DNA from 4 places in the Geodermatophilus sp. SYSU D01186 genome. Region 3 is predicted to be linked to each of the others. Evidence: riboswitches for the same ligand, from Rfam matches in the RefSeq annotation. Region 3 holds a riboswitch; each other region holds the start of a gene.
The links. A riboswitch is a leader RNA that binds a small molecule or an ion and turns the genes downstream of it on or off. The one in region 3 is predicted to bind cyclic di-AMP.
Positions count from the first base shown of each region.

Region 1: another riboswitch for cyclic di-AMP. It lies ahead of ACI784_RS06535 (C40 family peptidase); the one in region 3 lies ahead of ACI784_RS10735 (C40 family peptidase).
Region 2: another riboswitch for cyclic di-AMP. It lies ahead of ACI784_RS09695 (M23 family metallopeptidase); the one in region 3 lies ahead of ACI784_RS10735 (C40 family peptidase).
Region 4: another riboswitch for cyclic di-AMP. It lies ahead of ACI784_RS11210 (C40 family peptidase); the one in region 3 lies ahead of ACI784_RS10735 (C40 family peptidase).

Region 1 covers NZ_JBJGYW010000006.1:69,611-72,806, reverse strand. The annotation lists gene ACI784_RS06540 (thiamine pyrophosphate-binding protein) at 1-144, shown strand, start outside; gene ACI784_RS06535 (C40 family peptidase) at 318-1,484, opposite strand; cyclic di-AMP (ydaO/yuaA leader) riboswitch at 1,500-1,642, opposite strand; gene hppD (4-hydroxyphenylpyruvate dioxygenase) at 1,806-3,032, opposite strand; gene ACI784_RS06525 (Lrp/AsnC family transcriptional regulator) at 3,193-3,196, shown strand, end outside.
Region 2 covers NZ_JBJGYW010000010.1:51,808-55,003, reverse strand. The annotation lists gene ACI784_RS09705 (hypothetical protein) at 112-501, shown strand; tRNA gene ACI784_RS09700 (tRNA-Ile) at 596-669, opposite strand; cyclic di-AMP (ydaO/yuaA leader) riboswitch at 1,073-1,211, shown strand; gene ACI784_RS09695 (M23 family metallopeptidase) at 1,244-2,425, shown strand; gene ACI784_RS09690 (maleylpyruvate isomerase N-terminal domain-containing protein) at 2,494-3,196, opposite strand, start outside.
Region 3 covers NZ_JBJGYW010000011.1:124,326-127,521, reverse strand. The annotation lists gene ACI784_RS10745 (DEDD exonuclease domain-containing protein) at 1-387, opposite strand, end outside; gene ACI784_RS10740 (hypothetical protein) at 561-884, shown strand; cyclic di-AMP (ydaO/yuaA leader) riboswitch at 1,085-1,285, shown strand; gene ACI784_RS10735 (C40 family peptidase) at 1,302-2,384, shown strand; gene ACI784_RS10730 (M48 family metallopeptidase) at 2,535-3,196, shown strand, end outside.
Region 4 covers NZ_JBJGYW010000012.1:99,815-103,010, forward strand. The annotation lists gene ACI784_RS11195 (hypothetical protein) at 1-142, shown strand, start outside; gene ACI784_RS11200 (HAD domain-containing protein) at 150-668, opposite strand; gene ACI784_RS11205 (hypothetical protein) at 872-1,243, shown strand; gene ACI784_RS11210 (C40 family peptidase) at 1,267-1,764, opposite strand; cyclic di-AMP (ydaO/yuaA leader) riboswitch at 1,780-1,906, opposite strand; gene ACI784_RS11215 (hypothetical protein) at 2,266-2,430, shown strand; gene ACI784_RS11220 (NAD(P)-dependent oxidoreductase) at 2,477-2,803, shown strand; gene ACI784_RS11225 (hypothetical protein) at 2,857-3,081, shown strand; gene ACI784_RS11230 (SMP-30/gluconolactonase/LRE family protein) at 3,129-3,196, opposite strand, start outside.

The sequences.
Region 1 (3,196 bases), on a different contig from region 3:
GGGGTGACCGTGCGCGGCGTCGAGGACCTCGCCGCGGTGGCCGACTGGGTGGCCGGCCCGCGTACGGCGCCGCTGCTCATCGACGCCAAGGTGGCCGCCGACGAGCCGTCGTGGTGGCTGGAGGAGGCGTTCCGCGGCCACTGACGGTGCCGTGAGCATCGCAGGGAGCGCCAGCGACCGAGGAGCGGAGCGGCGCCGGAAGGGGCCCAGGGGGCGCGGCCACTGACGGTGCCGCCTCTCCCCGTGATCATGGCGCCGGAACCGCCGGAGGCCGCTCCGGCGTGGTCACGACGCCATGATCGCCGCAGGCGGGGCGGTCAGCCGGCGATGCGGCGGGCGCTGTTGTAGCCGCCCATCGAGTCGATCGACGCGACCTTCACCGGCTGGCCGTAGGTGGAGGCGTGCACCATCTGCCCGTTGCCGACGTAGATGCCGACGTGGCTGACCGGGCTGTAGAAGAACACCAGGTCACCGGGCTGCAGTGCCGACCGCGAGACGGGGGCCCCCATCGTCGACTGGATCCGGCTGGAGTGCGGGAGGCTGATGCCCGCCGCGGCGTAGGCGTACTGCACCAGCCCGGAGCAGTCGAAGGAGTTGGGCCCGGCCGCGGCCCACACGTACGGGTCGCCCTGCTGGGCGAGCGCGGTCTCGACGGCCCGCTGCGCGGCGGCGCTGCCGCCGGCCACGGGCGCAGCGGGGGCGGGAGCAGGCGCGGGTGCGGGTGCGGCGGCCGACCGGGCGCCGCCGGCGGCCGGGGCCGGCGGGGCGGCGGGTGCGGGGGCGGCTGGTGCCGGGGCCGCCTGCGTCGTGGCGGCCTGTGCGGCGGCGGCCCGTGCGGCCTCCTCGGCGGCCCGGCGCTCGGCGGCCTCCCGCGACGCCCGCTCCTCCTCGGCGACCAGCCGGTCGTACTCGGCCTGGAACCGCGCCACCTGCCGGTCGAGGTCGGCCTGCTTCGCGGCGACCTGGTCGACCAGGGCCTGCGCGTCGGCGGCCGCCTGCTCGGCGGAGGCGCGGGCGGCGTCGGCGTCGCCGGCGGCCTGCTGGGCCCCGCCGAGGACGCCGTTGTTGTGGTCGGCGATGGTCTGCAGCGTGCCGACGCGGTCGAGCAGCTCCTCCGGCGAGTCGCTGGTGAGCATGGCCGACAGCGTGCTCAGCCGGTCGCCGGTGAAGGCGCCGCGGGCGACCGCGCGCACCTGCTCGCGAGCGGTGGCGAGGGCGTCCTCGGCGGCGGCCAGTTCCGCGCCGGCCGCGGTGGCGGCGTCCTGGCTGGTCCGCAGCCGCTCGCGGGCCTCGTTGAACTGCTCGGTGACGACCTCGAGGTCGTGGGCCTTGGCGGCGACGAGCGCGGCGGCGTCCTGTGAGGTGGCCGGATCGCCGGGGGCGGCCGACGCCGCGGGGAGGCTGGTCAGGGTGAGCCCGCCGGCGGCGACGAGGCCGACCAGGAGGCGGGGCAGCGCGCGGGCAGGGGCGTGCGACGTCGCCATGGTGGGCGGGTCTGTCCTCTCTTCCACAGCCGCCTACCGAGTTAGCTGACGGGTTCGGGCGGGAAGGCGCCCGGCGTCCACGGCCCTCGCGAGGCCGCGGTCGCTTCACCCCAGTACTGCGGTGGGTCCCCGGTCCCTGGTGCCGGCGGAACGGGCCGGCGCAGGGTTCGGCGGCGTCCGGCCGGTGTCACAGGGGAGTGACGGAACGACCCGTCCGGACGCCGTCACGCTAGGTCGGCACCAGGGGGGCGACAAACCGGGCGACCGGCTCGCGCGGACACCCCGGCCGGTGCTGACGCGCTGTGACGACACCGCCCGGGATCAGAGGTTGCCGCGGCGTTCCTGCTCCCGCTCGATCGCCTCGAACAGCGCCTTGAAGTTGCCCTTGCCGAAGCCGAGCGAACCGTGTCGCTCGATCAGCTCGAAGAACACCGTCGGCCGGTCGCCGGTCGGCCGGGTGAAGATCTGCAGCAGGTACCCGTCCTCGTCGCGGTCGACCAGGATGCCGCGGCGCTGCAGCTCCTCCACCGGCACGCGGACGGTGCCGATGCGGGCCCGCAGCTCCGGGTCCTCGTAGTAGGAGTCCGGTGTCGGGAGGAACTCCACGCCCTCGGCGGTCATCGCGTCGACGGTGGCGAGGATGTCGCCGGTGGCCAGCGCGACGTGCTGGGCGCCAGGGCCGCCGTAGAACTCCAGGTACTCGTCGATCTGCGAGCGCTTCCTGCCCGCGGCCGGCTCGTTGAGCGGGAACTTCACGCGGTGGTTGCCGTTGGCGACGACCTTGCTCATCAGTGCGGAGTAGTCGGTGGCGATGTCGGCGCCGACGAACTCCGCCATGTTGGTGAAGCCCATGACCCGCCGGTAGAAGTCCACCCAGCGGTCCATGGCGCCGAGCTCGACGTTGCCGACGACGTGGTCGATCGCCTGGAACAGCCGCCGCGGCGCACCCGGGCGCCGCTGGTGTGCCGACGTCCGCGCCACGTACCCGGGCAGGTAGGGGCCGGTGTAGCGCGAGCGGTCGACCAGGCTGTGCCGCGTGTCGCCGTAGGTCGCGATCGCGGCCAGCCGGACGGTGCCGTGCTCGTCGGTGACGTCGTGCGGCGGCTCGAGGACGGTCGCCCCCTGGGCCGCGGCGTGGGCGACGCAGCGGTCCACGTCGGGCACGGCCAGGGCGATGTCGACGATGCCGTCCCCGTGCCGGCGGTGGTGGTCGGCCAGCGGGCTGGTCGGGGAGTAGGCGCCCGTGACCACGAACCGGGCGGCGCCGGAGCGGAGGACGTAGGCCCGGGAGTCCCGGTTGCCGGTCTCCGGCCCCGAGTAGGCGACCAGCTCCATCCCGAACGCGGACTGGAAGAAGTGGGCGGTCTGGGTGGCGTTGCCCGCGATCCAGACCAGGGCGTCCCAGCCGCTGACCGGGAAGGGGTCGGTGGCGGGGTCGTGCTCGACCAGCCCGACCAGCTGCCGCAGCTGCTCGGCGCTGAGCTCGGCCAGGCGCTCGTCGTCGGTGAGGACCTGCTCGAGGGTCCCGTGCGGCTCGGTGGCGGTCATGTCGCCCTCCCGGATGATCCCGTCTCCCTGCGTGCGTCCAGCACACCTCCGGGCGCCCGGGATGGGCAAGATGACCGTCTCGGGCTGGCCGATCGGGGCAGGACGGCGGCCGTCGACGGCGTCGAGGTGGTCAGATCGACCAGCTCGGGGAGGAGGAGCGGTGG
Region 2 (3,196 bases), on a different contig from region 3:
CGTCCTGTCGCCCGCGAGCTGTGCCGTCGCGAGCGAGAGAGGGGATCGAGGCCGGCCATCGGGTGACGATCGCTACAACGCTGAGGGGCGATGGCTGTGAGAAGACGTCGCATGGCAGTTCCGGCGGTCGCGGCATCGACGGTGATCGGGGTCGTACTCGCGCCTGCGGCCCTGGCCGGCACGGTGCCTGTCGTCACCACGACGTGTCCGAAGACGCTCACCGTCGCCACGTTCGAGCCGGGGGAAGAGGTGTCAGGCAACGCGACCGTGACCTCACGGGACGCAGCAGACCGGCTGAACCGAGGTGAGGGCCTCTTCCTCCTGGAGGAGGGCACGTCCAGGCCGTTCACCATGGCGGTGCACCTGGGCGCCGAGAGCGACGTGAGCCAGCCCTTCTCCTTCACCGCGTCGGGGACCTCGCTGAGCGCTTGCCTGCTCGCGACGACTCACGGTGGTGGGGAGGAGAACATCGGCACCGTGTGGACGAACGTGACGGCATAGCACCTGGGCCATCGCGGGTCGCTCCGCGGGGGAGCCGAGCCGGGACCGGGACGAGGCCCGCAGGACCGAGGCCCCGGCCTGCGGGCCCGATCGGTGGGGCGGGTGGGGCTCGAACCCACGACCCAGGGATTATGAGTCCCATGCTCTGACCGGCTGAGCTACCGCCCCGGTGTGCTCCAGCCTGCCAGATGGCGGCCGGCCGCCGACGGGGCCGTGAGGGTGAGCCCGCCGGGCGGTTTCGGGGGAACTGTGCGCGACATCTCAGCGGCGGCGGCCCGGTGCCCGGGACGTGGCCGCGGCCGCCTGCGGCCCACCGCGCGGCCCGGGCCGTCCTCGCAGGTCACCGCGGGAGTCGCGCGAGCGGTGGAGCGGTCCTGAAGATCAGCTCTCCGGGGTCGCGTACTCACGCCTCGTAGCGGGATGTCACTCCTTCGGGCAACGAGGCGCGCCGGAGGTGTTACTCGATCGTGACCGCGGGGGGTCACTCAAGGTAGTTTTCCCGACGGCCTCGCCGGGTTCCGCTCCTCGACACACGAGGGCACCGGCCTGGCCCCGCCGAACCGCCGACGCCTCCCTCCGGGGGCCGAGACGGACCGGGGACCCACCGTTCCACTGGGGTGAGTCCTGCCTGCGTAGGGGGACGCAGGCGGGTAGGGCGCCGTCCGGCCCGAACCCGTCAGCTAACTCGGTAGGCGGTCGCGAGGATGGGAGAACCGTCGCCTTGGCGACCCTGCACCACCTGATGACCCTGCCTGCGCGCGGAGCGCCGGCCCGCCGGCTGCTGCGTGCGCCTCGCCGGGCGCTCGTCGTCGCCGCCGTGGTCGGCGGGCTGCTGGCCGGCACCCCGGCCGCGCTCGCCGCCCCCACCGTCTCCGGCACCTCCGAGCAGGAGAGCCTGGCCGCCGAGGTCGCCCGCATCGAGCAGTTGGTCACCGCCGCCGAGGAGAAGCTGCAGCGGATGACCGTCGAGGCCGAGGCCGCCGCCGACGCCGCTCTCGTCGCCCGCGCGGAGCTGGCCACCGCCCAGGCTGAGGCCGATGCCACCGCCGCCGAGCTGGCCACCGCCCAGGCCGACGTCGCCGCCGCCGAGGAGGACGTCGCCACCCTGGGGCGGGAGGCCTACATGGGGGCCGACAACCGCTACGGCGACATCGAGCTCATCCTCGACGCCGAGAGCCCCACCGAGTTGCTGCAGCAGGCGGCGACGATGGACGTCCTCGGCGCCCAGCGCGCCGCGCGGCTGACCGACTTCCTCGCCGTCGAGCAGCGGGTCGAGGAGGCCGACCGGGCCGCCCGGGCCGCGGTGACCCGGCTCGACGAGGCCGCCCGCGCCGCCGACGAGGCCGAGGCGGCCGCCACCGCTCACCTCGCCGAGGCGCAGTCCGAGTACGACGCCGTCGCGGCGCAGAAGGCCGCTCTCGACGAGCAGTACCGCGCCGCCGGCGAGCGCCTGCTCGCCGCGCAGGGCGCGGCCGACCCCGCCGCCGCCTTCAACGCCCGGCTCGACGCCCGGGCGCAGGGCACGACCGGCATGCCGACCGCCGGCCGGCTCACCTCCTGCTACGGCGCCCGCTGGGGCACGATGCACCAGGGCATCGACATCGCCGCCCCCATCGGCACCCCGATCTACGTGCCGGAGGACGGCGTCGTCCTCCAGGCGGGGCCGGCCAGCGGCTTCGGCCTGGCCGTGTACGTGCAGCACGCCGACGGTCAGATCACCCTCTACGGCCACGTGAACCAGTTCTCCGTCACCGCGGGCCAGGTGGTGACCGCGGGCCAGCAGATCGCCGAGGTCGGCAACCGTGGCCAGTCCACCGGGCCGCACCTGCACTTCGAGGTGCACCAGGGCGGCCTCTACGCCAACCGGGTCAACCCGATGCCCTGGCTGGCGCAGCACGGCATCGCCCTCGGTGGCGGGTGCTGACCTCGACCTGACCTGACGCGGACGGCCCGCGGCCCCCGGTGCTCCGGCGGCCGCGGGCCGCCGTGCGTTCAGCGGCGGCCGCGCAGCCGCCCGAGCAGGCCGCCGACGCCGCCGAGGGTCTGCGCGGCCAGCTGCAGGATCGGCCCGCCGGGGATGCCCGGCGCGACCTGGACGACCGGGGCCAGCGCGAGCAGCCCGCCGAGCTCGTGCACCCGCAGCCGCCGCCGGGCCAGCGCCGCGACCGGGTTGACCCGACCGGAGGCCGCCTCGAGCAGCAGGTCCGCCGGCGCCTCCACGGCGGTGCCCTGCGGTGCTCCCGGGGCCACCCGCCGCACGGTCCAGCCCGCCGGGTCGGCGGCGAAGGCCCAGCCGCCCTCCGGCGTCGCCAGGGTGGCGCCGCCGGTGATGCCGACGGACGCGGACAGGGCGCCGGTCACGTCCGCGAGGGCCGCCAGGCCCGCCTGCAGGACCGGCTCCGGCACCGGCGGGGCGCCGCACGCTGTGAGGTCCAGCCCGTGCACGGCCAGCTCGTACGCCTGGCCCAGTACGACGCTGAGCAGGGGCAGGGTGCCCACGACCGCGACCGCCGGTGCGGTGTCCAGCTCGACGGGCCCATCGGCGAGGTATCGGGCGGTGGCGTCGCGGTTGCGCCGCAGCGCGGCCAGCACCTCCTCCCGCGTCGCGTCCCGGTGGGCGGCGGTGACCCGGGCGTTGGTCGCGTCGACCTCCGGCGGTGTCCCCGCGCCCCCGGCCCGCGCGGAGGCGACCAGG
Region 3 (3,196 bases):
GGCGTTGTGCGCCACCAGGACCGCGCCCCGGGCGAACTCCAGGAAGTGCGGCAGCACCGCGCCGATGCGCGGGGCGGTGGCGACCATCGTCGAGGTGATGCCGGTCAGGACGCTGATGTAGGGCGGGATCTCACAGCCCGGGTCGACCAGGGTCTGGAACTCGCCGAGGACGACGCCGCCGCGGACCTTGACCGCGCCGATCTCGGTGATGGCGCTGTCCTTGGGGGAGCCTCCGGTGGTCTCCAGGTCGACGACCACGAAGGTCACCTCGGCCAGGGGGGTGCCGAGCTCCTCGATGCTGGCCTGCTCGTAGCGGGGGAGCCCGGCGGCGGCTCGTGCGGCTGTCCCGGCGGCGATCCCGGCCAGCCGGGCAGGGGAAGAGGGCACGGGGCGGACGGTAGGTCGGGGCAGTGACAGTCCCGGGGACGCGCGCCGGGGCCGGGGAGCGGCCGACCGCGGTCGCGCGGAACTGTCGGTGCCCGTCCCTAGCGTGCTGCGCGGACCGACCGGGGCCATGGAGGGCTCCTGCGACGAGGCGTCGGCCAGCAGAGGAGTGGGCCATGTTCATCGACTGCGACACGTGCACCGCCCGGGGCACCGGGTGTGCCGACTGCGTCGTCACCGTCCTCCTGGGTGCCCCGCCGGGCTGGGAGACCGCCGACCCCACGGTGGTGCCGATGACCGGCCGGCGCGACGGCGGAGCGGCCGCGACCGCCGAGGACGCCGTCGTGCCGCGGCCCGGTGTGGTCGTGGAGTTCGACGACGTCGAGCGGCGCGCGGTGCGGGCGCTGGCCGAGGGCGGCCTGGTCCCGCCGCTGCGACACCAGTCGTCCGCGGACGGGCGTGCCGCGGGCGCGGCCAGGGGCCGGCGGCGCACCGGGTGAGGCGCGGCCGCCGGGTCCTCGCCAGGGCGGCGGGCACACACCGTCGACGGTCTCGGTGACCGTGCGTGGCCGACGGCGTGGCGCGGGCCGGGGGTGTGGCTGTTCCCACAGTCCACGCAGACCCCGTTTGTCACAACTTCATCACGCCCGTACGGTGAGCCGGTCCGACCGGGCGGTCGTCACCTGAGAGAGGTGACCTCGGGAGGACACCGCCGAATTCCCCGACGCGCCGCGCACGGCGTCGAGGGGGAACCGGGGACCCACCGCAGTCCTGGGGTGAGTTCTCGCGTGCGCCGGTGACCCCGGGGCACACGCGCCGGTCCGCCGGAGCGCAGAGATAGGGCACTTCTTCCCAGCCCGAACCCGTCAGCTAACTCGGTAGGCGGTTGCTGAGGAAGAAACGGAGAGCCGCCGACCGTGGCGACGCCTCGCCCTGCCCTGGGGCATGCACTCGACCTGTCCCACCCCGACCTCCCGGTCCTGTTCCGCCGCCCCCGCCTGGCCCGCCGACTCGGTCGCGGGATCGTCCTGGGAGCCACCGCCACCCTGGCCCTCACGCTGCTGCCGGGTACGGCCGCGGCGGACCCGCAGCAGGCCGGCACCGCCGCCCAGGCCGCCCAGCTGGTCGCCCAGGCCGGCCACGAGCTCGAGGTCGTGACCGAGCAGGTCAACGAGGCCCGCGAGGTGCTCGCCCAGCAGCAGGCCGCCGCCGACCGCGCCCGCCAGGCCGCCGCGGACGCGCAGCAGCAGCTCGACGCCCTCGACGGCCAGATCCGCCAGGTCGCGCGCACCGCGTTCACCGGCGACGGCATGACGCAGTTGGACGTGTTGATGACGAGCACCTCCGCGGAGGACTTCGTCTCCCAGCTCGCGACCCTCGAGGTGATCGCCGGCCACACCACCGACGTCCTGGCCCAGGTGGCCGAGAGCGCGGCGGCCGCCGAGCAGGCCACGACCGACGCCGATGCCGCGCAGGCACAGGCGCAGGCCACCCTCGACGACGTCACCGCCCGGCAGGCGCAGCTGGAGTCCGACATCGCCGACTACCGGGCCCAGTACGACGCGCTCTCCGCGCCGCAGCAGCAGGAGGTCGTCACCGCGCACGCCGGCCAGCCCGTCGCCGTCGCTGCGCCGGCCGCTGCCGCCAGCGGTGCCGCGCAGGCCGCCGTCGACACCGCGCTGGCCCAGGTCGGCGACCCCTATGTGTGGGGCGCCGGCGGGCCGAACGCCTTCGACTGCTCGGGGCTGACGCAGTACGCCTACGCCGCGGCCGGCATCAGCCTCCCGCACTCCAGCCGCATCCAGTCGACGATGGGCACCGCCGTCTCGCGGGCCGACCTGCAGCCGGGCGACCTGATCTTCTACTACAGCCCGGTCAGCCACGTCTCGATGTACATCGGCAACGGCCAGATGGTGCACGCCTCGACGTCCGGCCAGCCGGTCAAGGTGGTCAGCGTCGACTCCATGGGCGGGATCACCGCCATGCGCCGCCTCGCATAGGCACGGCAAGGGCCGGGGTGGCGGCTCCACCCCGGCCCCCTGCAGGGCCCCGACGCGGCCCCGTCCCGGGGCCCGCCCCGAGCGTGCGAAGGGTGGGAGGACGGGGTCCTTCCACGGTGGGGGGCAGGGGGTCCTTCTAGGATCGGCCGGGTGAGCGCCCGCCGGGCCGCGCTGCTGGTCGCGGGAGTGCTCGGGGCGGCCTTCGTGGTCGTCGTCGCCGTCGGTACGCCGTGGACCCTGCTGCCGGAACCGCCGGGCGGCGCCAGCCCGATCCGTCCGGGCGCTGGTCTCGCCCCTGGGGTGGTCGAGCAGGCGGAGTCCTTCGCCGCCGCGATCCGCCCGGCGTCCCTCGCCTCGCTGGTGCTGGGGCTCCTGACCTCGGCGGTGTTCGCCTTGACCCCGCTCGGGCGGTGGCTGGTCCGGACGGTGGCCCGGCCGCTGGGCGGTGGATGGGTCTGGCAGGTGCTGCTGGGCACGGTGGCGCTGATGGTGGTGGGCCGGCTGGTCACGCTGCCGCTGTCGGCCTACGGGGAGGTGGTCCGCCACCGGTTCGGGCTCTCGACGCGCAGCTGGCCGCTGTGGCTGCGGGACGTCGCCGTCTCCACCGCCATCAACGCCGTGCTGACCGCCCTCGCCCTGCTCGCCGTGGTGTGGCTGGCCCGCCGTGCACCCCGGACGTGGTGGGCCTGGGCCGCCGGAGCGGCGGCGGCGATGGTCGTCATCGGCTCCTTCCTGTACCCGGTGCTCATCGAGCCGGCGTTCAACTCCTTCCGGTCGCTGCCGGCCGGGCAGCTGCGCACCGACCTGCTGGA
Region 4 (3,196 bases), on a different contig from region 3:
GACCGCGCTGTCGGTCCGGGACGGCGACATCGTGGCCGGGATGTGGGCCTACGCGCCGGAGGACAACCGTGCCGAGGGCCCGTCCATCCCGATCACCGTGCGGTGGCACTGGAACGGCCGCGACTTCGTCCGCGTCTCGTAGCCGAACCTCACAGCCACGCCTCGATCTCGTCGAGCTGGGCGTGCGTGAGCCCGACGCCCAGGGTCGGTGCGACCACCAGCACGTGCGGGTGGGCGGCCAGCCACTCGCCGGTGTCGGCGGCCTGCTCGGCGAGGTCGTCGTCGATCCAGACGATGCGTCGTCCCGGCTCGGCCTCGGCGACGACGCGGGCACAGGCCAGCTTCCACCAGTCCGTCGCCCTCCCGAGCGGCCCGCGGAAGCCGGTGGGCGCGGCCCCCTCCCGGGCGTGCACCCTCAGCCCGCGCGGGAGCCCCATCGGCTCGGCCAGCAGCCGGTCGGCGTCGCAGGCCCAGGTCGTCAGCCACTGGATCTCCACCCGGCCCGACTCGTGCAGCTCGCGCAGCCGGGCGGTGACCGTCGGGTCCCACGACAGCACGAAGCCGTTGAACGTCCCGCGTCGCCAGCCCTCGGGGAGGTCCCTGCAGGCCGCGTTGAGCACGCCGTCGACGTCCAGCAGCAGGATCGGCACGTCTCCACTCGCGGCCATGGCCACCGTCGTACCCGAGCGCGGCCCCTTCCTGGCGTCGCGCCCGGCTGACCCGTCGCCGTCCGTCACCTCGACGGCAGAGCGGGCACCCACACGGGCGACTTCGCCGTCCGGGACGTTCGGCACCCCGGCGAGCGGGGCAGCGAGGTGGTTCGCTGACTGTCCGCCGGTCGTCCGGTGGAGCACGGAACCAGGGGGAGCCAGTGTCCGACCACCTCGAGTCACACCCGGGTTCGAGCCGCGTCGAGACGCCGATTCCCTGCCGCCGCCTCGCCCGCGGCCACGCCCCGCACCCGGCGCACGTCCGGCTGGCGCAGGCCGACGACGCCCACTGGCAGCCGGTCGTCGTGATGGGTGCCGTCGGGGACGTCGTCACGCTGGCCGTCGGCGACGAGCTGCAGCGGCACCGCAACCACGACACCGGCCACCTGGCGGACCTGGTCCGCGAGGCGGGACCCGAGGCGTTCGTCAACACCCGCCTCGGACTGCTGTTCCTGCACTCCTGGCCGCGCGACGCCGGCTCGGTCTTCTCGCTGCAGCCGGCCGACCAGCCGCCGGTGCCCTGCCGCCACTAGCGACAGGACACCGGCAGAGCAGGTCAGGCGATGCGGCGGGCGCCGGCGTAACTCGGCATGTAGCTCACGTTGTCGACCCTCACCGGCTGCCCCGGCCGCAAGGCGTGCACCATCTTGCCGTTGCCGATGTACATCGCGACGTGCGAGACGGGGCGGTAGAAGAACAGCAGGTCACCTGGCTGCAGGTTGTCGCGGGAGACCGCCACCCCGGCGCCGGACTGCGCCCGGGCGGTGCGCGGGAGCCCGACGCCGGCCGCCCGGTAGGCGAACGAGGTCAGGCCGGAGCAGTCGAACGCGTTGGGGCCGGAGGCGCCCCAGCGGTAGGGATCGCCCACCTGGGCGAGTGCGGTGTTCACGGCGCTCTGCGCCGCCGGGCTGGCGACCGCCGCGGCCGACACGGCGGTGGTGTCCGGGGCGGCCGAGGCGGTGGCGGGTGTGAGGGCGATCCCGGCGCCGGCGATCGCGGCGACCGCGATCCCACGGATGGTGCGACGGGCTGAGGACGTGCGGGCAGTCGTCATCGACGACGGTTCTCCTGTTCCATCCGTCCGCCTACCGGGTTAGCTGTCGGGTTCGGGCGGGAGGTCGCCCGGCACGGCAACAGGCCGTGTTTCACCCCTGTGCTTCGGTGGGTCCCCGGTCCGGGCGCGGCAGTGGCCACGCCCCTGTTCGGCGGGGTCCGACGGGTGTCGCCACGGTTTCGGCAACGGGGGCCCGTCGGGACCGCAGAGGACGCTAGACGCACGCGCGCGGCCACGCCGGGCGAGCGCCGGCGCGAGGGCGCCCGGGCGAGACGCGGGCCGACACGCGCGCGACACGCAGTCCCACCACGTCGGACACCGGGACCAAGGTCCCGTCGCTGCTGGCAATTGGGCAGGTCAGCGAAGTCAAGGGCAGTTGGACCCCATGCGGAGTGCCCTGACCGTCCGTAGGGACGACCCCACGTATCGCCACGGGAACCTCGGTGGTTGGCCGGGCCGTTGGGCGGGCACGATCAACGCAACCAACCGAGGAGGAACCACATGGCCGGCATGATCCGGAAGCTCGTGGCGTCGGGGATCGCGGCGAAGGTCATCCAGGAGGCCCGCAAGCCGGAGAACCAGGCGAAGATCAAGAAGTTCATCGCCGACTACCAGGCCAAGCAGAAGGGCGGCGGCAAGGGCTACGGCCGGGGCCGCGGCTACTGATCCACCGCCCGGCAGCGGCCCCTCCCGGATCCCCGGGCAGGGGCCGTTGCCGCATGCTCTGACCTGCGCCGCCGAGCTCGCCCGGATGAAGCCGACCGCGATCCTGGTCAACACCTCGCGCGGCCCGATCGTCGACGAGGCCGCCCTCGTCCGGGCCCTGCGCGACGGCCGCATCGCCGGGGCAGGCGTCGACGTCCACGACCGGGAGCCGCTGCCCGCCGACGCCCCGATCCGGACCGCGCCGAACACCGTCCTCCACCCGCACCTCGGCTACGTCACCCGCGCCACCTACGAGGTGTTCTTCCGCGACGCCGTCGAGGACGTCGCCGCCTTCCTCGCCGGCTCCCCGGTCCGCGTCCTCGCCCCCGCGTGAGCGCCGCCCGCCCCGGGTACCCACCCCCGCACCCAGGACGAGGAGGTCCGGAGATGACAGAGGGCAACATGACCGGCCGCCCCTACGGGGGCGCCAACGAGGCCACCGGCGGCAACCCGGGCGAGCGCGAGGAACCCGACCTGGTCGGGCCGCCGTCGCAGCAGGAGGAGCCGCGCGCAGCCCAGGGCGGCACCATGGGGACCGTCGACCCCAGTGTGCCCGGCAGTGACGGGCAGCCGCGCCCGGCGGAGCCGCCTCCCGGCGCCACCGGGAGCTGACCCCCGGTCAGCCGGAGGAGCGGGACAGCCGGCGGACGTCCGCCTGACTACGGCCGGCCGGCGTGGGGGACGTCGACCTCGGTCGCCAGCAGCACCGCCTCGCGCACCGGCGCGC